Regions from separate parts of the Kitasatospora sp. NPDC085879 genome, predicted to be linked through region 1. Evidence: riboswitches for the same ligand, from Rfam matches in the RefSeq annotation. Region 1 holds a riboswitch; each other region holds the start of a gene.
The links. A riboswitch is a leader RNA that binds a small molecule or an ion and turns the genes downstream of it on or off. The one in region 1 is predicted to bind cyclic di-AMP.

Region 1 (4,633 bases):
CCCGTGGAGGTGGGGGCGGGCGGCGGCGGCCGCCCGGGCTCAGGTGAGGTCGGCGTCCTCGACCGGCAGCTCGGCCGCGGTGTCCGGGAGCTCGGTGCCGGTGACCGTCCGGCCGTCTCCGGTGCGGTGCTGCGACCCGTCGGCGTGGGCGCTCGGAGCGGTCAGCGAGGCGACGACGCCGACGGCGAGCGAGGCAAAGGCGAGCATGCTGCGCTTCTTCATGCCCTGCACAACGCGCGGGACGCCGCCGGGTCACGGTCGTTCAGCGCGGCCAGTCGCGCAGACCCGCCACCAGCACCCCGGTCAGCCGCTGCCGGGTGGTCGCCGGGTCCTCGGCGAGCCGGAAGCCGCCGGCGGTGCTCAGCGAGGCGAAGCCGTGCGCCGCGGCGCGGACCGTCCGGGCCGCGTGGACCAGCTCGGAGCCGGTCAGGCCGTACCCCCGCAGCACCGCCAGGATCACCTCGACCAGCCGGCCGGCCGCCGCGGTCAGCTCCGGGTCGTCCTGCGGGGCCTGCGGCAACGCCGCGTACCGGTGCGGATGGCGCACCGCGTAGTCGACGTAGGCGTCGATCAGCGCGGCGAGCGCCTCGTCCCCGCCGCGGCCGAGCACCGCGCCCGACAACCGCTCGGTCAGCTCGCCGGTCACCCGGACGGCGATCAGCCCGCGCAGCTCGCCCAGCCCGCCGGAGACGTGCTTGTAGAGCGAGGGGGTGGCCACGCCGGCCCGGCCGGCCACGGCGGCCAGGGTGAGGGCCTCCGGGCCCTGCTCGTCGAGCAGCCCGAGCGCGTGGTCGACGACGGCGGCGGGGGTCAGACCGGCCCTGGGCATCAGGTGACCTCGTTCACTTCGGTCAGGAAGGGCAGCAGGGCGTCGGCGGTGGCCTGCGGGTACCCGGCCATCGGGTAGTGGCCGCCGCCCTCGATGATCACCTTACGTCCGCGCAGCGCCTCGGCCTGCCGCTCGGCGAGCGCGGCCGGGTCGGGGAAGTCGGGGTCGCGGCTGCCCATCACGACCAGCGCGGGGCAGGTCACGCCGGCGCCCCAGCCGGTCGGCGCGGATTCGCCGCGGACGTAGCCGCGGATCGCCGCGCGGCGGCCCGGCCGCTTGAGCGAGGCGACCAGCCGGGCCCGGTACTCGTCGAAGTCGGCCGGCCGTGCGGTCGGGAAGTAGAGCTTCTGCGCGGCGCCCCACAGTGCCGGGAACCACGTGACGGCCGGGCCGAGCAGGCCGACCATGGCCCTCTGCAGCAGGGTGGGCGGGAAGTTCTCGAAGAAGGCGTCGATCAGGACGATCCCGGCGACCCGCTCCGGCGCGTCCGCGGCGACCCGCACCACGGTGGCGCCGGTGTACGAGCTGCCGACCAGGACGGCGCGTGCGATGCCCAGGTGGTCGAGCAGGGCGCGGACGTCGCCGGCGATCGCGGTCGGCGAGTAGTCGTCCCACGCGGTCGAGGACTCGCCCATGCCGCGCAGGTCCATGGTGACCACCCGGTGTCCGGCGGCGGTGAGCAGCGGGTGCAGGTGCCGGTAGGCCGCCCGCAGGTCGAGCATCCCGGGCAGCAGGACGACCGGGACGCCGGCACCCCGCTCCGTGTCGTCGTACGCCAGCCGGCCGCCGGGAACGTCCAGGTGACGGGTCTGCGGGGCGTGCTGGGTGTCGTTCACGGCCGGCCTCCTTGGCCTCGCTGACGCGGCTGATTGCCCGTAGCCATAAAGCTAAGGCTAATAGCCATAGCTGTCAAGGAGGTGGATGCGGCCTGCGGTACCGTGCCGCCGGACCGAGACCGGACCGAGAGTCGAGAGACCGGAGGCGTCATGCCCTTCATCACCGTCAAGCAGCTGGCCGGCCGCACCGAGGAGCAGCGCGCCGAGATCGCCCGCGAGCTCACCGCCGCCTACGCCCGGGCCACCGGAATGGACCCGGCCAACGTCTGGGTGGTCGTCGAGGAGGTCCCGGCCGAGAACTGGGCCGCCGGCGGCGAGACCTTCGCCGCCAAGCGGGCCCGCGCCGCCGCCTCCGGCAGCTGACCGCCGCGACCGGTCAGAGGCCCTCCGTCCGGAAGGGGTCGTGCTCGGCCAGCAGCTTCTCCAGCCTGGCCTGGTCGACCCGGGAGACCAGGTCGCCGGCGTCCTGGCGGTCGCGGACCACCTTGGCCAGCGTGAACGACGACGTGATCACGTACAGCAGGGCGACCGCCAGGAAGGCGCGCATCCAGGCGTCCACCGGGAGGCGGACGATCCCGATCGCCAGGGCGGCGGTGGCGAGGGCGAAGGACAGGACGGCCTGCACGTAGTACGCGGCCGTGGTGCGGGGCTGCATCGGTGCGCTCATGCTCTGCAGGGTCCCGGAGCCGCGGCGGGCTTGCATGAGTACGGATACTCACTCCGGAGTGTCCGATCACCCTCCGTCAGGGGCCGTTTCGCAATCCATGGCAAATAGCCCATTTCGCCCGCAGCCCTTACGAATCCACCTCCGCAGACGCTTGGAATCAAGGCGGGCACGGCATTAACGTTTGATAACGCAGCGCGGTCGGCAACGCCGTACCGACACGGCACCGTGCGCGTGTCGCTCAATCCCGCGGTCTGCCTTCGCCGGTGGCCCCGGGAACCGGGGAACCACGTTCCTTGGGGTGAATCGGCAGGGCCGGTGGCCCAGCCGTAGGAGACCTTCCTGCTCCGAACCCGTCAGCTAACCCGGTCGGCGAGAGGGAAGGAAAGGAGTGCGCCCCGTGGCGTCGACGCACTCGGCGGACCCCACCGCCGCAGCCACCCAGCTCCTCGACCACCCCTGGGACCAGGCCGACCAGGCCCGCCACCGGGTACCCCGCCAGACCAGGAGCGGCAGCCCGCTGCTCGGCGTCACCGCCACCATGGCCGCCACCCTCGGCGCCGCCGGCATGACCGCGGCCGCAGCCGGCCCGGCCGCCGCCGCCGAACCCGCGGTGACCGCCCCCGACCAGGCGGCCGACGCCGCCGACCCGGGCCTCGCCCTCGCCGCCCGCATCCAGCAGCAGGCCGACCACCGCACCGCCGCCGACGAGGCCGCCCGCCTCGCCGCCGCCCAGGAGGCCGCGGCGCGCCGCGCCGCCCAGGCCGCGGTGGACGCCACCGCGCTCGCCCTGCCGACCACCGGCTACACCCTCGGCGCGCAGTACGGCCCCACCGGCCACTGGGCCCACCTGCACACCGGCCTCGACTTCCAGGCCGCCACCGGCACCCCGGTCACCGCCGTCGGCAACGGCACCGTCACCTCGGCCGGCTGGGCCGGCTCCTACGGCTACCGGATCGTCGAGACCCTGCCCGACGGCACCGAGATCTGGTACTGCCACCTCAACCGGCTCGCCGTCACCGACGGCCCGGTCGAGCGCGGCACCGTCCTCGGCGCGGTCGGCGCCACCGGCAGCGTCACCACCCCCCGCCTCCACCTGGAGGTCCGCCCCGCCGGCGGCGCCCCCGTCGACCCCCTGAGCTGGCTCCGCTCCCACGGCGTCCAGCCCTAGGCGCTCATCGAAGCGCCCCTACGCGTGGGCGTCCCCTTCCGGTTCCTGGCGGGCCGCGGCGTACGCCTCCAGTTCGGCGGTGCCCGGTTCGGGGGCCAGGTCCGGGTAGTCGGCCACCAGCAGGGCGGGCAACCCCGGGACGGTCCACTGCCCGCACAGCCAGAGCGCGACGTCCGCCACCACCTGCTCGAAGTCCTCGAACTCGCCCCGCAGCTCGTACGGCATCGGCTCGCCGAGCGCGGTCAGCGCCGCCAGGTTGCGGTAGCTGCGCTGCATCAGCCCGTACTCCAGCAGCCGCCGCGCGCCGTCGGTCGCCATCCCGATCGACAGCAGGTGCGCCTCGCCCCAGCCGAGGGCGGCGTCGGCCCCGGACATCGGGTCCAGCGCGCCGGTGTCGACCAGCGCCGCGTACGCCGCCGTCCGGTCCGCGGGCTCCAGCGCGCGGAAGCCGTCCAGCCAGGCCCGGACGGCGTCGGTGTCCGCGGTGTCCACCCCGTCCGCGCGCAGCAGCAGGGTGTAGAGCCGGGGCCAGGTGAGCAGCTGCGGCCGCCGCAGCAGCGTTCCCAGCAGCTCGCCCTGCCAGTCCGCCTCCGCGTGCAGCCGTTCCTGCCGTTTGGCGTTCAGCCGGCGAACCGCCCGCTGGTGGTCGATGAGCAGCCGCACGGCCGCGCCGTACGCGCCGGGGTCGCCGTCCGGCTGCACGTACAGGTGGAGCCGCTCGTGCAGCAGTTGTTCCAGTACCGCCGAGCCCAGTTCGGGCCAGCCGTCGTGCAGTGGCGCGCCGCTCAGCTCCAGCAGCGCCAGCACCTGCCGGGCCGCTTCCTCCGGCACCGTGGGCAGGCCCTGGGCGTCCGCCCAGTCGAGCAGCTCCTCGGCGCGGGTACGGGGGATGAGCTGCAGGTCTTCGTCGTTCACGCCGGTACCGTAACCGGTGCGGGGCCCGCAGCGCGGCATCCGGGGCCCGCGGGGTCAGGCCCGGGGTAGGGTCGGCGGCCATGACACCCGAACAGGTCCGGACGGTGCGCCAGGTCCGGTTGGCCGGGCCGCGCCTGGCGATCCGCGAGTTCCGGCTCGCCCCGGAGGACGTCCACGCCCTGTTCGCCGTGTTCGGCGACCCGGAGGCCGCCCGGTAC
Region 2 (4,633 bases), on a different contig from region 1:
CACCGCGAACAGGTCGATCCGGCCGAGGTGCTTGGTCGCGGTGTCGACCAGGGCGGCGACGTCGCTGGGCTGGTGGACGTCGCCGCTCACGCCGACGACCGGGCAGCCGGGGCGGTCGAGCTCGGCCGCGAGGTCCTCCGCGACACCCGGGCGCAGGTCGGCCACGAGCATGCCCGCGGCACCCGCGGCGGCGAAGCGGCGGGCCAGATCGGCCCCCTCGCCCCCGCTGAGTACGGCGATGACCACCACTGCCCCGGCTACTCGCACGGCCTGCTCCTCTCTGAGCACGACACCCCGTGGGCGGCTCCGCACGTCCGCCCTCCACGGCTATCGGAGGATCGTAGGCACCTCGCGACCCCCCGCAACAGGGATTACCCCCCAGGTGACCAGGCTCACGCCCGTTCGGGCCGATCGGATCCGGCCGTGCCGCGGGCACCCCCGATCGGGTGGCCGGCAGCGGATACCGTCGGGGCATGCCGGACACCTCCCGCCCCGACCAGCCGGAACTCTTCACCTGGGAGTTCGCCGCCGACCCGTACCCCGCGTACGCCTGGTTGCGCGAGCACGCGCCGGTGCACCGCACCACGCTGCCGAGCGGGGTGGAGGCCTGGCTGGTCACCCGGTACGCGGACGCCCGGCAGGCGCTCGCCGACTCCCGGCTCTCCAAGAACCCGGTGCACCACAGCGAGCAGGCGCACCGCTCCGGCCGGGTCGGCATCCCGGGGGAGCGCCAGGCCGACCTGATGACCCACCTGCTGAACATCGACCCGCCGGACCACACCCGCCTGCGGCGGCTGGTGTCCAAGGCGTTCACCCCGCGCCGGGTGGCGGAGTTCGAGCCCCGGGTGCAGCAGCTCACCGACCGGCTGATCGACTCCTTCGCCGAGCGGGGCACCGCCGACCTGATCCACGAGTTCGCCTTCCCGCTGCCGATCTACGCGATCTGCGACCTGCTCGGCGTGCCGGCCGAGGACCAGGACGACTTCCGCGACTGGGCCGGCATGATGATCCGACACCACGGCGGGCAGCGCGGCGGTGTCGGCCGGGCCGTGAAGCGGATGCGGACCTACCTGGCGGAGCTGATCCACCGCAAGCGGGCCGACCTCGGCGACGACCTGATCTCCGGGCTGATCCGGGCCAGCGACCACGGCGAGCACCTGACCGAGAACGAGGCCGCCGCGATGGCCTTCATCCTGCTGTTCGCCGGGTTCGAGACCACCGTCAACCTGATCGGCAACGGCCTGTACGCGCTGCTGCGCAACCCCGGCCAGCGGGCGCTGCTGCAGGAGTCGCTGGCCCGCGGCGAGGGCGGCCTGCTGGAGACCGGGATCGAGGAGCTGCTGCGCTACGACGGACCGGTGGAGCTCGCCACGTGGCGGTTCGCCACCCGTCCGCTGACGATCGGCGGGGTGGACGTCCCGGTCGGCGACCCGGTGCTGGTGGTGCTGGCCGCCGCCGACCGCGACCCGGCCCGGTTCGCCGACGAGAACACCCTGGACCTCGCCCGCACCGACAACCCGCACCTGGGCTTCGGCCACGGCATCCACTACTGCATCGGCGCCCCGCTGGCCCGGCTTGAGGGCCGCGCGGCCCTGGCCACCCTGTTGACCCGCCTCCCCGATCTCGCCCTGGACGCCGACCCCGCCGACCTGCGCTGGCGCGGCGGCCTCATCATGCGCGGCCTGCGCGAGCTCCCGGTCGCCTTCACCCCGGAGACCGCGGCGGAGCCGTCCGGGCGGTGCGACCCGGTCTGACGGTGTGTCGCGCCGATCGGGAGTGATCGGATCTGAACACTCATCAATCAGGAAATACCGGCATCGTTCGTGGGCGATAATAGGCTCTCCGTAATTCCCACGTGATATCAGCGAGATGAGCTTGTGATCGTCCGTTCGATCTGCTTACTCTCCCGAACAGTCCGCAGCCGCGGACCCCGCGTGCGGCAACGCCGAATCCTGTCCGCCGCACCCGGGCCTCACGACCGAGACCAAGGACAGGGGCGGGGGAACCACGTTCGTCGCCGTCCCCACGGCTAGGGGTGAAGCCGCGTCAGCAGGGCCCCTCCTGCGGCCGCGGCCGGGCCAAGCCTCCCGGTCCGAACCCGACAGCTCACCTCGCAGGCGTTCGGAGAGGGAAAACCCATGCTCTTCACCGGACCTGGCCGCCACCGCCGCAGGACGACCGCCCAGAAGGCGGTCGCCGTCGCGGGTGTCGCGGGTGTCGGCCTCGCCATGCCGCTGCTCACCGCGGGCGGAGCCCATGCCGCCCCGGTCTCGATCTGGGAGAAGGTCGCCCAGTGCGAGAGCGGCGGCAACTGGAAGATCAACACCGGCAACGGCTTCTACGGCGGGCTGCAGTTCACCGCCCGTACCTGGAAGGGGTTCGGCGGCGCCCGGTACGCCCCGCTCGCCCACCAGGCGAGCAAGAGTCAGCAGATCGCCGTCGCCGAGAAGGTGCTGGCCACCCAGGGCCCCGGCGCGTGGCCGGTGTGTTCCAAACGCGCCGGCCTGACCCGCACCTCCGCGGGGAGTACCGGCGAGACCCGCAGTAGTACCGGGCAGGGCGCGCCGTCGCCGAAGTTCCCGGGCCGCGGCGGCTTCGACGCCGACTCCGGCGTGTACTGGTACCAGAAGGGCGACCAGTGGTACTGGACGGCGCACAAGGAGATCTACGAGCGCCATCTGCCCCCCGTTCCGACCGAACCGGCCGAGCCGGACGACGGTGTGGCGGCCGGCGAGGGCGGCCGCACCCTGCAGGCCGTCCCGGTGCCCGCGCTCGGCCGCGAGCCGTACACCGTGCGCGAGGGCGACACGCTGTCCGGCATCGCCGCCGCGCTCGAACTTCCCGGCGGCTGGGACCAGCTGTATGCGAACAACCGGGAGGTCGTCGGGGCCGATCCGGACCTGATCCTGCCCGGCCAGCAACTGCGGCTGGTCTGACGGACCGGCACGGTACGAACGGACCGTCCGCCCGTGGGGCGGCACCCGCGGGCGGGCGGCCGGTTCTGTGGTCCTTCAGGTGAACTACCGACGAGTAGACCGGTCACACGGTGAGACAGGGCCGTGCGTGGCACGGCCCGGCGGGCCCGTGCGGTTAGGCTCTGGTCGTAACGACCCTCATCCGCTTCCGCTAGGAGATGCCTCGTGCCGTCCATTGATGTCGTCGTAGCCCGCGAAATCCTCGACTCCCGCGGTAACCCCACGGTCGAGGTCGAGGTCGGCCTCGACGACGGCAGCACCGGTCGTGCCGCTGTTCCGTCCGGTGCCTCCACCGGTGCCTTCGAGGCCCTGGAGCTTCGCGACGGCGACAAGAACCGCTACTTCGGCAAGGGCGTGGAGAAGGCCGTCCTCGCCGTCATCGAGCAGATCGGCCCCGAGCTGGTCGGTTACGACGCCACCGAGCAGCGCCTGATCGACCAGGCCATGCTCGACCTGGACGCCACCCCGGACAAGTCCTCGCTCGGCGCCAACGCGATCCTCGGCGTCTCCCTCGCCGTCGCGCACGCCGCCTCCGAGGCCAGCGACCTGCCGCTGTTCCGCTACCTGGGCGGCCCGAACGCGCACGTCCTGCCCGTCCCGATGATGAACATCCTCAACGGCGGCTCGCACGCGGACTCCAACGTCGACATCCAGGAGTTCATGATCGCCCCGATCGGCGCGGAGTCCTTCTCCGAGGCCGTCCGCTGGGGCGTCGAGGTCTACCACACGCTCAAGGGCGTGCTGAAGGAGCGCGGCCTGTCCACCGGCCTCGGCGACGAGGGCGGCTTCGCGCCGAACCTGGACTCCAACCGCGAGGCCCTCGACCTGATCGTCGAGGCCATCAAGAAGGCCGGCTACACCCCGGGCAAGGACGTCGCGCTCGCCCTGGACGTCGCCTCCTCCGAGTTCCACAACGACGGTGCCTACACCTTCGAGGGCAAGGCGATCTCCTCCGCCGAGCTCATCGACTACTACGCCGAGCTGGTCGCCGCGTACCCGCTGGTCTCCATCGAGGACCCGCTGGACGAGTCCGACTGGGACGGCTGGAAGGCCATGACCGACAAGCTGGGCGACAAGGTCCAGCTGGTCGGCGACGACCTGTTCGTCACCAACCCGGAGCGCCTGCGCCGCGGCATCGAGACCGGCACCGCCAACGCGCTGCTGGTGAAGGTGAACCAGATCGGCTCGCTCACCGAGACCCTGGACGCCGTCGAGCTGGCCCAGCGCAACGGCTACCGCTGCATGATGTCGCACCGCTCCGGCGAGACCGAGGACGTCACCATCGCCGACCTCGCCGTCGCCACCAACTGCGGCCAGATCAAGACCGGCGCCCCGGCCCGCTCCGAGCGCGTCGCCAAGTACAACCAGCTGCTGCGCATCGAGGAGATCCTCGACGACGCCGCCGAGTACGCCGGCCGCGGTGCCTTCCCCCGGTACAAGTACGAGGGCTGACACCCGCGGGCTGACACACGGCCGCTGGACCGGTGCCCCGGCAACCACCCCGTAGGGTGGGGGCCGGGGCACCGGCGCGAGCAGGAGGGGTACGAGCGATGTGGAAGATCCCGGGACTGGCGGGGCGGCCACGCTTCACCAGCCGCGCGACCGTGCTCGTGCTCGTCCTGTGCTCGCTGGTGGCGATACTGGCCTACCCCACCCGG
Region 3 (4,633 bases), on a different contig from region 1:
CCGGCGTACATGCCGACGTGGTGCATGTCCTTGAAGAAGATCACCAGGTCTCCCGGTCGCGCCTCGGAGAGGCTGACTCGCCGCCCCGCGTATGCCTGCGCCTGCGAGGTGCGCGGCAGGGTGACTCCGGCCTGCCGCCAGCTCCAGTACATCAGACCGGAGCAGTCGAAGGCACGAGGGCCGGTCGATCCGTAGACGTACGGTGATCCGATCTTGCTGATCGCGGCGGCCAGGGCGGCGGCCGCGCGGTCGGAGGAGGGCGGCTGGTCGCCGAGGTCGAGGCGGTCGGCGCCGCGGGCCGCGCGGCGGGCCGCGTCGGCGGCGTCGGCGGTGGCCAGCCGGACGCGCTCGGCGGTGGTGAGGCCGCCGAGCAGGCGCTGGGCGTCGCCGAGCCGGCGGCGGACCTCGTCCTTGTGGCCGGCGAGGGAGCGGCGGACGTCCTCCAGCTCGGCGAGCTTGGCGCCGGCCTCGGCGCGGCGCTGGTCGATCCTGCGCTGGCGGTCGAGCACCTGGCGCAGGGTGTCGCTCTGCCGGGTGGCGGCCTGGTCGAGGGCGCGGGCCCGGGTGAGGTAGCCGGCCGGGTCGGACTCCAGCATCAGGCGGAAGGCCGGGTCGAGCCCGCCGTCGCGGTACTGCGCGGCGGCGGCGGTGGCGAGGTCGGTGTAGAGGCCGTTGAGCTGGTCCTGGCCGGCGGCGATCTGGTCCTGCAGCTGGCCGGCCTCGGTCTGCAGGCGCTTCTGGTCCTCCGCGGCGGCGTTCGCCCGCTCGCTGGCCTGCTCGGCCTCCTCGTAGAGCCGGTCGACCTTGGCCCTGACGTCGGCGGTCCGCCAGGACGGGTCGGCGGGCGCCGCGGGGGTGGCGTACGCGCCCGTGCCGACGGTGACGCCGACGGCCGTGGTCGCCGCGGCCGTGAGCAGCAGGGCCCGGGCGAGGGTGTGACCGCCCGGCAGTTGGGGGCGTCGGTGCGCGGACATGCGGCGGCGGCTCCGTTCCTGCGGCCGGACGGCCGCCGCCGCCCCGGTCGGGCGGCCGTCCTCGCGGACATCCGGGGGCAGACGTTAGCGAGTCACACCGATCTAGTCCAAACCCATCCATCATCGAATATCTGACCGCTAATCGGACATTATGGCGAGCATGGCGGGCGGGCAGCGACGACCGCGGGCCCGGCCCCCGTGGTGGGAGCCGGGCCCGCACGAGTCCGCCGGACGGGTCGTCACACCCGGATGATCGCCGAGATCGGCATGGCGGTGGCCGCGACGTAGCGGACGACCGCACCGGTGTGCGGCGCGTGGATCACCTGCCCGCCGCCCACGTACATGCCGACGTGGTGCCGGTCGCTGTAGTAGATGACCAGGTCACCGGGCTTGGCGTTGGCGATGTTGGTGCCGATGTTGGTGCCGGCGCCGGCCTGCGACTGCGAGGTGCGCGGGATGGAGACGCCCGCCTTGCCGTACGCCCACTGCATCAGACCGGAGCAGTCGAAGGTGCTCGGGCCTGTCGCGCCGTACACGTACGGGGCGCCCAGTGCGGACTTGACGGCCGCGATCGCCTTGGCGGTGTACGTACCCGACGGCAGGTCGACACTGCCGAGGTCGGGACGGGTGGTGTCCCGCGAGGCCCGGTCGGCGGACGTGCGCGCGGCGTCCGCGGCACGCTGCTCCGCGGCGGCGAGCTCGTCCTTCTCCTTCTGGGTGAGGGAGTTCAGCAGGGACTGGGCCTTGGCCAGCTTGCCCTGGAAGTCCTCCTTCTTGGCCTTGAGCGCGCGGGTGCTGGTGTCCAGCTCGGCGAGCTTGTGCTCGGCCTCGGCCTTCTGGCCGTCCAGCTTGGCCTGCTCGGCCTTGAAGGACTTCAGGGTGTCGGCCTGGGTCGCGCTCATCCGGCTGACCGCGCCGGCCTGGCCGAGGAACTCGCCCGGGTTGCTGGAGAGCATCAGCTTGACGGTGGGCGAGATGCCGCCGTCGCGGTACTGCTGGGCGGCGACCTCGGCGAGGCGGCCCTGGACGCCGCTGACCTGGTCCTGCTGACGCGCGACCTGGTCCTGGAGCGTGGTGACCTGCTTCTGCAGCTCCTGCTGCTTCTGCTCGGCCGCGAGGTACTGCTCGTTGGCCGCTTCGGCCTGATCGTTGAGCTGGTCGACCTGGGCCGCGACCTGCTCCTTGGTGGGTGCCGGGTCGGCGTGCGCACCGGTCTGCGAGGAGAGTGCCACCGCGGTGGCGGCTGCCGCAGTCAGGATCGATGCGCGGGTACGGCCGACGGGCTTGGGACGACGATGGGACGCCACGAAGGCGGACTCCTTCTTCCTCACACCGCCTACCGGGTGAGCTGACGGGTTCGGGCCGGAAGCATTGCCCTACGACGCCTCACGCCCGCCCCTGCCCGGTCGCGGCTTCCCGCGGCCCGGCCGGCGCGGCCGACCTGACGCCGATTCACCCCGGGGGAAACGTGGTTCCCCGGCTCCGTTCGACAGCACCCCCGCAGGGGTTCCCCGTGGACGGTCGGAACCGTCCAGCTGCGTCGCGGACTCGGCGGCGACCACCACCGTCACCCGGGTCGGGCGATCACTGTGCGGCGGTCCGTGGGGACGACCCTAGTAACCGATCCGTGATCCGTTCAAATCGTTGTCAGAAAATCGACGGGGAAATGTTGTCGTGAAAATGTGAGCACGACCGCCAGTGACCGAGAATCCACGCTCGGCTGACGAGATGTCACCCCGGGACGGACAAACACGACGCCCGGGCGTGTCGCAGATCACACAGTGATCACGACACGCCCGGGCGTGTCATGCGGCATCAGAAACGCCGCAGGTGAGGCTTATGTCCGAATTGCTACTGGATGGTCAGACGCGGCGGATCGTCTTGATCGGCAGGATGTCCGCGTCCATCACCTTCACCACGTCGCCGGTCCGCGGGGCGTGGACGACGAGGCCGTTGCCGATGTACATCCCGACGTGGTGCGCGTCCGAGTAGTAGATGACAAGGTCACCCGGCTGGGCGGCGGCCAGAGAGGGGACGCGGGTGCCGACGCTGGCCTGCGACTGTGAGGTACGCGGCAGCGACACGCCGGCCTTGGCGTACGCCCACACCATCAGACCGGAGCAGTCGAAGGAGTTCGGGCCGGTGGCGCCCCACACGTACGGGGTGCCGCGCTTGCCCATCGCAGCCTCGACCGCGACCGCGGCGTAGCCGGCGGCCGGCGGCAGGTTGGTCAGGTCGAAGCGGCTGGCGTCGCGCGAGGCGCGGTCGGTGCCCAGGATCGCGGCGCGCTCGGCGGCCGTCAGGGTGCTCAGCAGGCGCTGCGCCTCGGCGAGCTTCTTCTGGACGTCCGCCTTGGAGTCGTTCAGCACCTGGGTGGAGCGGTCCAGCTCGGCGAGGATGGCGGCGGCCTCCTGCTTCTGCTGGTCCAGCCGGCGCTGCTGGTCCCGAAGACCCTTCAGCGTGGAGGCCTGGGTGTCGGTGGCCTGCTCGTTGCTGGACGCCTTCTCGAGGTAGTTGTCCGGGTTCGAGGAGAGCATCAGCGCGACCGTCGGGTCGACGCCGCCGGTGCGGTACTGGTCGGCCGCCACCGCGGACAGGCCGGACGCCACCTGGGAGAGCTGCTCCTGGCTACGGGCGATCTGGTCCTGCAGCTGGTCGGCCTGCTTGCGGAGCTGGTCGGCCCGCTCCTTGGCGCCGTTGTACTTCTCGGCCGCCTGCTCCTGCTCCTCGAGCAGCTTGTCGACCTGGACCTTGACCTCGTCCTTGCTCGGCTTGGCCGGTGCGGCGTGCGCGCTGGCCTGCGCGGAGAGGGCGACCGCGGTCGCGGCGGCAGCGGTGAGCACGGATACCCGTGCGCGGCTCGGCTGCTTGGGACGGCGGTGGGAGGCCAAGGGTCTAGCTCCTTCTTCCTGCTGGACTCACCCGATCGAGTGGACGTCCGGAAAATAGGTTTGACGCCAGACCCTAGTGAAGATCCGTCCCCGGCGCCACTCCCGAGTTGGGCGAACTTGGCGCAGAGGCCACGATTTCACCACCCCGCCACAAGCCCGCCACCCGGCCCGCGCCGGGGGCCGACCGACCGTCAGGGCCGGGCGAGCCGGTTGAGCAGCAGAATCGACGCGACCGGACGCGCACCCGCCTTCCGCACGCCGTCCGCGACCTCGCGATCCGTGGAGACCACCACCACCGGCCGGCCCTGCGGCTCGGCCCGCACCAGGCGGCGGATCAGCTCGTCCGCGGTCTCCCCCGTGCGGCTGAAGCGCACCCGCACCCCGCGCGGCGGCGCCATGATCACCGGGACGTCCAGGTCCTGGCCGTCGAAGACGCAGGTCACCTCGGCCTGGGTGCGCTGCGCCAGCATGGCCAGACCGCCCAGCAGCCGCATCCGCTGCTGCTCCAGCGGCAGCGTCGGGTACCCGGTCTTGGTCACGTTGTAGCCGTCGACCACCAGGTGCACCTGAGGGATCGCCAGCAGCTGGTCGAGCAGTGCCGGGTCGTCCTCCGCCAGGCCGCGCCGCGCCACGTCGTGCGGGTTGGCCGAGCCCGGCTCGACCGCGTCCACCAGGTCGGCCGGCCGCAGCTGGGCCACCGGCAGCGCCAGCTCCCGCTGCAGCCCCTGCGCCGACTGGAGCACCGTGTCGAGCAGCAGCCGCAGCCGC
Region 4 (4,633 bases), on a different contig from region 1:
GGATCGCAGGCCGCAGGCCTGCCGATTGGCCATTCCGGCGCGTTTCACCCCACCCCCGCCGACGGTTCGTCAGAAGGCGTCCGCTATCGTCTCGGTCGGCGGAAATTCGTCTCACATGGCAGGATCTTCGCTCCGGGCTCCCGGCTAGTCCTTTACGCAGGCAGCACGAACGACCACACTGAGTCCGGGTGGGCTGGTCGATGCTCGGGGGATGGGGGGCGACAGATGCGGCAGACAGCAGGCGTCACCGGCGCCGCAGGCGCCTCCACGGCGGCGGGATCGGTCGACTCGTGCCAGGGACGGTCGGCGCAGGCCGCGGTCCGGTTCCGACACGGGGTTCCAGGACGAACCCCTGCCACAGATTGAGGAAGTGAGTCCGGGTGGCCTTCTCCGTCTCCGCGCTGTTCCTGTTCGGCGTCATCGTCGTCATCTTCATCCGCAACAAGCAGCTGAAGACCAGCCATGCGATCATCGCGGCGCTCTTCGGCTTCATGGTGAGCCAGTCCACGGCGGCCCGGCCGATCCAGGACTTCCTCAACCAACTGGCGAAGACCATCTCGTCCGTGGCGAGCTGACCGACCCCGCCCGGCGCCGGCGCGTGTCCTGCGGATCACGCCGGGCGCGGACGCCCCGGCACGCACGTGCTCCCGGCCCTCGGCCGGGAGGCGCCACACACGCGCCCGGCAGCCGCACGCACCGGACCCTGCTCGCCGATCCGGCCGGACCCGCGGCCTAACGGCCGGCCCGGGCCCGCCGCCAACGGGCCAGCACCCCGAGCCGTGCGGCGGGCCCGGACACCGTCGGAGCCTCGGCCCCGGCCGCAGCCCGCTCCCGGGCCGGCCGGCCCTCCGCGCCGCTCTCCTCCGGGCCGTCTCCCGCCCCGCTGCGCCCCGGCAGGCTGCCGTCCGGCACCAGCAGGACGAACAGCCGTGCCCAGCAGAGCCGTTCGCCGCGCGGCCAGTCGAGCGCCCGCAGCGCCGCCGAGGCCTGCTCCGACACCGAGCCGTTGACCCGGACCTCCGCGACGTCCTCGCCCGCCCGGCCGCCGAGGAACAGCTTCACCCCCGTCACCGCCGGCTCCGCGAGCTCCCGCGCCAGCACCCCGGCCAGTGCCGGCAGCAACCGGTGGTCCGCCAGCCACTCCGCCAGCCGGTCGCTGCCGAAACCGAAGACGGCCGCCGGCCCCTGGACGGCATGCCACCCCGGCAGCTGCTCCGGGCGGAAGTGGTCGCCGTGCGTGCCCCGGCCCTCCTGCAGCTCCACCACGGCCGACGCGGTGGTGGTCGCCCACATCCGCACCGCGCTCTCCATCCGCTCCTGCTCCGTCCGGCCGAGGCCCGCCGTGCAGTCCCACACCACCGGGCCGTCCGCCCGCCCCACGTCGAAGGCGAAGCCGAGGTCGACGTGCCCGGCGCCGCCGTTCTCACCGGGGTGCTCCCGCACCGCCACGGCCGTCGTCCCGGGCCCGCGCACCACACTGCCCTCGACCGTGAACCGCTGCCCGAGCCGGGCCATCTCCCGGACGACGCTGAGCCGGATCACATCCGGTCCGGACTGCGCGCGCACCCGCGGCTCCTCGCTCGAAAAGGGGTCGAACACCGATAGGGAGCGAGGCTATCGGCCCCGCGCGTGACCAGCGTCACCGGGCGGGCCATGATCCGTGCCGGGCCGCGACCGGGCAGCCACACCCGGTGTCCGATTTGCCTGACTGCTGGTGATCCGGACACGTACGGTCACTGATCTGACTGCGCTCCGCCCACCACCATCGGGCGGAGAGTGACCCCCGGGAGGGCTCTCGGGGGTCCCCGAGGGCGGGGCGCTTGCCTCCGGAGGGGGCGATCGGTTTTCCTCGAATCCTGCCCGGCCACAACGGCTGGGCGGGCCACCGGGCGGAACGCCGAGTCCTGCCGCCGCCCGGGGTCACGCACCATTCCGTGCACGGCAGGAGCGGGGGACCCAAGGTAAGTGCCGCGCCCGGTGATCCGGGACGGCTTGGGGTGAAGTCGCGTCATTTTCGCGACCGGGCGAACTCCCCGCCCGAACCCGACAGCTCACCTCGCAGGCGTCGGAGAGGAAAACCTGATGTCCGTTCTGGGCACCCGTCTGTCCCGCGTCGCCGTCGCCACCGGTGTGGCCGCCGCCGCCATTGCCATCCCCGTCACCGCTGCGTCCGCCGCCTCGGTCCACAGCGCCGCCCCGGCTGCCGCTCCGGCCGCCGCGGCCCCGGCCGCCGCGCACACCGAGGCCCCCGCCGCCGCGCCGGCCGCCCCGGCCGCCGACGCCAGCTACAAGGTGGTCCACGGCGACACCCTGTCCAAGATCGCCAACGCCCAGCACGTCGACGGCGGCTGGAAGAAGCTGTACCAGGACAACCGCCAGGTCATCGGCGGCAACCCGAACCTGATCTTCCCCGGCCAGAAGCTGACCGTCGCCGGCAAGGCCGCCCAGGCCGCCGCCCCGCAGGCCGAGGCGAAGAAGTCCGACGCCGCCGCCTCGCGCTCCGAGAAGCGCACCCCGGTCCAGGCCGCGCCGAAGCCGGCCGCGCCCAAGACCGAGGCCGCCAAGCCCGCCGCGCCGAAGCCGGCCGCCCCGAAGCCGGCCGCCGCCCCGAAGACCGAGGCCGCCAAGCCCGCCGCCGCCTCCGGCTACGTCGCGCCGGTCGCCGCCTCCCTCGGCACCCCGTACCACAAGGCCGGCTCCAACTGGTCCAGCGGCTACCACACCGGTGTGGACTTCGCCGTCAGCACCGGCACCTCCATCCACGCCATCGCCGCCGGCACCGTCGTCGAGGCCGGCTGGGGCGGCGCCTACGGCAACAACGTCGTCATCAAGCACGCCGACGGCAAGTACTCGCAGTACGCCCACTTCTCCGCGCTGAAGGTCTCGGTCGGCCAGACCGTCACCGCCGGCCAGGTCATCGGCCTCTCCGGTGCGACCGGCAACGTGACCGGCCCGCACCTGCACTTCGAGGTCCGCACCACCCCGTCGTACGGCTCCGACATCGACCCGGTGGCGTACCTCGCCGCCCACGGTGTCCGCGTCTGACGCAACACACCGACGCCGCTGCCCCGGCACACCGCCGAGGCGCACCGCGCCGCACCCGAAGGCCCGGCCCGGGGATCCCACGATCCCGGGGCCGGGCCTCGGCCGTTTCCCCCAATTCCCGTGACCGCGTGCGGACTTCGGCGCGGCCTGCGGGTGCCCGCCGGCCGCGGGGGCCGGCCGAGACGTGTGGTGCGGGCGACGAGAACCGAAAGACGGTCCCGCAGTTCGTCGCGATCGGCAACGACACCCGGGCCCTGGCGTGACCCCCGTCACCACCCCAGCGGATAACCCGGGCGGTCGTTCGTACGTGTGCACTAGCATTCCCCGCGCTCGTCGAGCGGTGTTCGACCGGAACGCCACCGGCGGGTACTCCAGGGGAGGGCACTCCGTGAACAGAACCCCGGCCGCACGTACCCGTGCGGCCTTCGCCTCGGTCGCCGCGGCCGGCCTCGCGCTGCTCGCCGTCGCCGCGCCCGCGCACGCGACCGGCGGCACGCCGACGACGCCGACCGACCTGTACAACGAGTACCGGGCGTGCTCCACCGACCAGGCCGCGCCCGTGTACGTCGCGGGGCGCACCGGTCTCACGGTGGAGGGAATCCCCGGCCACACCGACCCCAACACCCGGTGGATCACCGAGCAGTTCCGGGCCTGGCCGGTCTCCGACCCGTCGCAGGTCGTCACCGCCGAGCGGGGGTACGCCTCCGTGGGCAACGAGGCGACGGCCACCCTGGGCGGCTACAACGCCCCGCTGCGCGACGGCGAGACCTACGCCTGGCAGGCACGGACCGTGGACGCGGACAGCGGCGCCGCCTCCGACTGGTCGGCCCCGTGCTACGTGGCCACCGACGACACCTTCCCGAGCGCGGAGCCGACCGTCAGCTCGCCGAACTACCCGGCGGGACAGCGGAACCAGGGCGGCACCCCGATCACGCTCACGTTCGGTGCCAACGGTGTGAGCGGCGTCGCCGGCTACGCGTTCACCTGGTTCGGCACGTTCCCGGTCCCCGGCGTCTCGACGGTCGGGGAGCACGGCATCCCGCAGTACCGCGACCCCTACGAGACCAGTCCGAACTACTTCGCGCGGGCGGACTCCCTCGGCGGCTCGGCCACGGTGAACCTGATGCCGCCGTACAACAGCGGGCTCCTGGTCCTGCGGGTGGCCAGCCTGGACCGGGCGTTCAACATGTCCCAGCCCACGACCTACTACATCGCGGTCAAGCCGGACGCGCCGAAGGTCACCAAGGTCTCCAACTCGCCGCAGTACGGCAAGCAGGCGATCTTCAAGCTCACCCCCGACCCGGATCTCCACGCGGTGAGCCCCGTGGTCAGCTACACCGTCGAGCGCCTCGGGCAGACCCGGTCGACGACGACGGTCAAGGCGTCCACGAGCGGAATCGCCGAGCTGAACCTCACGCTGGACGACCCGTACGGCGACGTGCTGCTCGTCACCTCCACCAGCGCGAACGGCTGGGTGAGCCAGCAGCAGTGGTGGAGCACCGGTGGCACCGACACCTCCCCGACCGTGACCTCGGACGTCTACCCCGAGAACGGTTCGGGCGGCGGCGCGGGCGTGCCCGGCACCTTC

Region 2: it holds a riboswitch for cyclic di-AMP, as region 1 does, so the genes downstream of both, AB0P35_RS16725 (transglycosylase family protein) here and AB0P35_RS12450 (M23 family metallopeptidase) in region 1, are expected to answer to the same signal.
Region 3: it holds a riboswitch for cyclic di-AMP, as region 1 does, so the genes downstream of both, AB0P35_RS04225 (C40 family peptidase) here and AB0P35_RS12450 (M23 family metallopeptidase) in region 1, are expected to answer to the same signal.
Region 4: it holds a riboswitch for cyclic di-AMP, as region 1 does, so the genes downstream of both, AB0P35_RS14650 (LysM peptidoglycan-binding domain-containing M23 family metallopeptidase) here and AB0P35_RS12450 (M23 family metallopeptidase) in region 1, are expected to answer to the same signal.

What each region holds. Positions count from the first base shown of each region.
Region 1 covers NZ_JBFBJZ010000012.1:138,303-142,935, forward strand. Annotated here, with positions in the region: gene AB0P35_RS12425 (hypothetical protein) at 40-222, opposite strand; gene AB0P35_RS12430 (TetR-like C-terminal domain-containing protein) at 263-829, opposite strand; gene AB0P35_RS12435 (alpha/beta hydrolase) at 829-1,665, opposite strand; gene AB0P35_RS12440 (4-oxalocrotonate tautomerase family protein) at 1,816-2,028, shown strand; gene AB0P35_RS12445 (YiaA/YiaB family inner membrane protein) at 2,042-2,332, opposite strand; cyclic di-AMP (ydaO/yuaA leader) riboswitch at 2,581-2,719, shown strand; gene AB0P35_RS12450 (M23 family metallopeptidase) at 2,730-3,500, shown strand; gene AB0P35_RS12455 (hypothetical protein) at 3,519-4,415, opposite strand; gene AB0P35_RS12460 (GNAT family protein) at 4,496-4,633, shown strand, end outside.
Region 2 covers NZ_JBFBJZ010000019.1:18,322-22,954, reverse strand. Annotated here, with positions in the region: gene AB0P35_RS16735 (SDR family NAD(P)-dependent oxidoreductase) at 1-267, opposite strand, end outside; gene AB0P35_RS16730 (cytochrome P450) at 474-1,754, shown strand; cyclic di-AMP (ydaO/yuaA leader) riboswitch at 1,948-2,134, shown strand; gene AB0P35_RS16725 (transglycosylase family protein) at 2,139-2,936, shown strand; gene eno (phosphopyruvate hydratase) at 3,141-4,427, shown strand; gene AB0P35_RS16715 (septum formation initiator family protein) at 4,526-4,633, shown strand, end outside.
Region 3 covers NZ_JBFBJZ010000003.1:216,893-221,525, reverse strand. Annotated here, with positions in the region: gene AB0P35_RS04230 (NlpC/P60 family protein) at 1-974, opposite strand, end outside; gene AB0P35_RS04225 (C40 family peptidase) at 1,214-2,281, opposite strand; cyclic di-AMP (ydaO/yuaA leader) riboswitch at 2,292-2,479, opposite strand; gene AB0P35_RS04220 (NlpC/P60 family protein) at 2,837-3,865, opposite strand; gene AB0P35_RS04215 (NYN domain-containing protein) at 4,057-4,633, opposite strand, start outside.
Region 4 covers NZ_JBFBJZ010000015.1:137,552-142,184, reverse strand. Annotated here, with positions in the region: gene AB0P35_RS14660 (hypothetical protein) at 381-575, shown strand; gene AB0P35_RS14655 (DUF6348 family protein) at 733-1,566, opposite strand; cyclic di-AMP (ydaO/yuaA leader) riboswitch at 1,916-2,078, shown strand; gene AB0P35_RS14650 (LysM peptidoglycan-binding domain-containing M23 family metallopeptidase) at 2,083-3,045, shown strand; gene AB0P35_RS14645 (hypothetical protein) at 3,434-4,633, shown strand, end outside.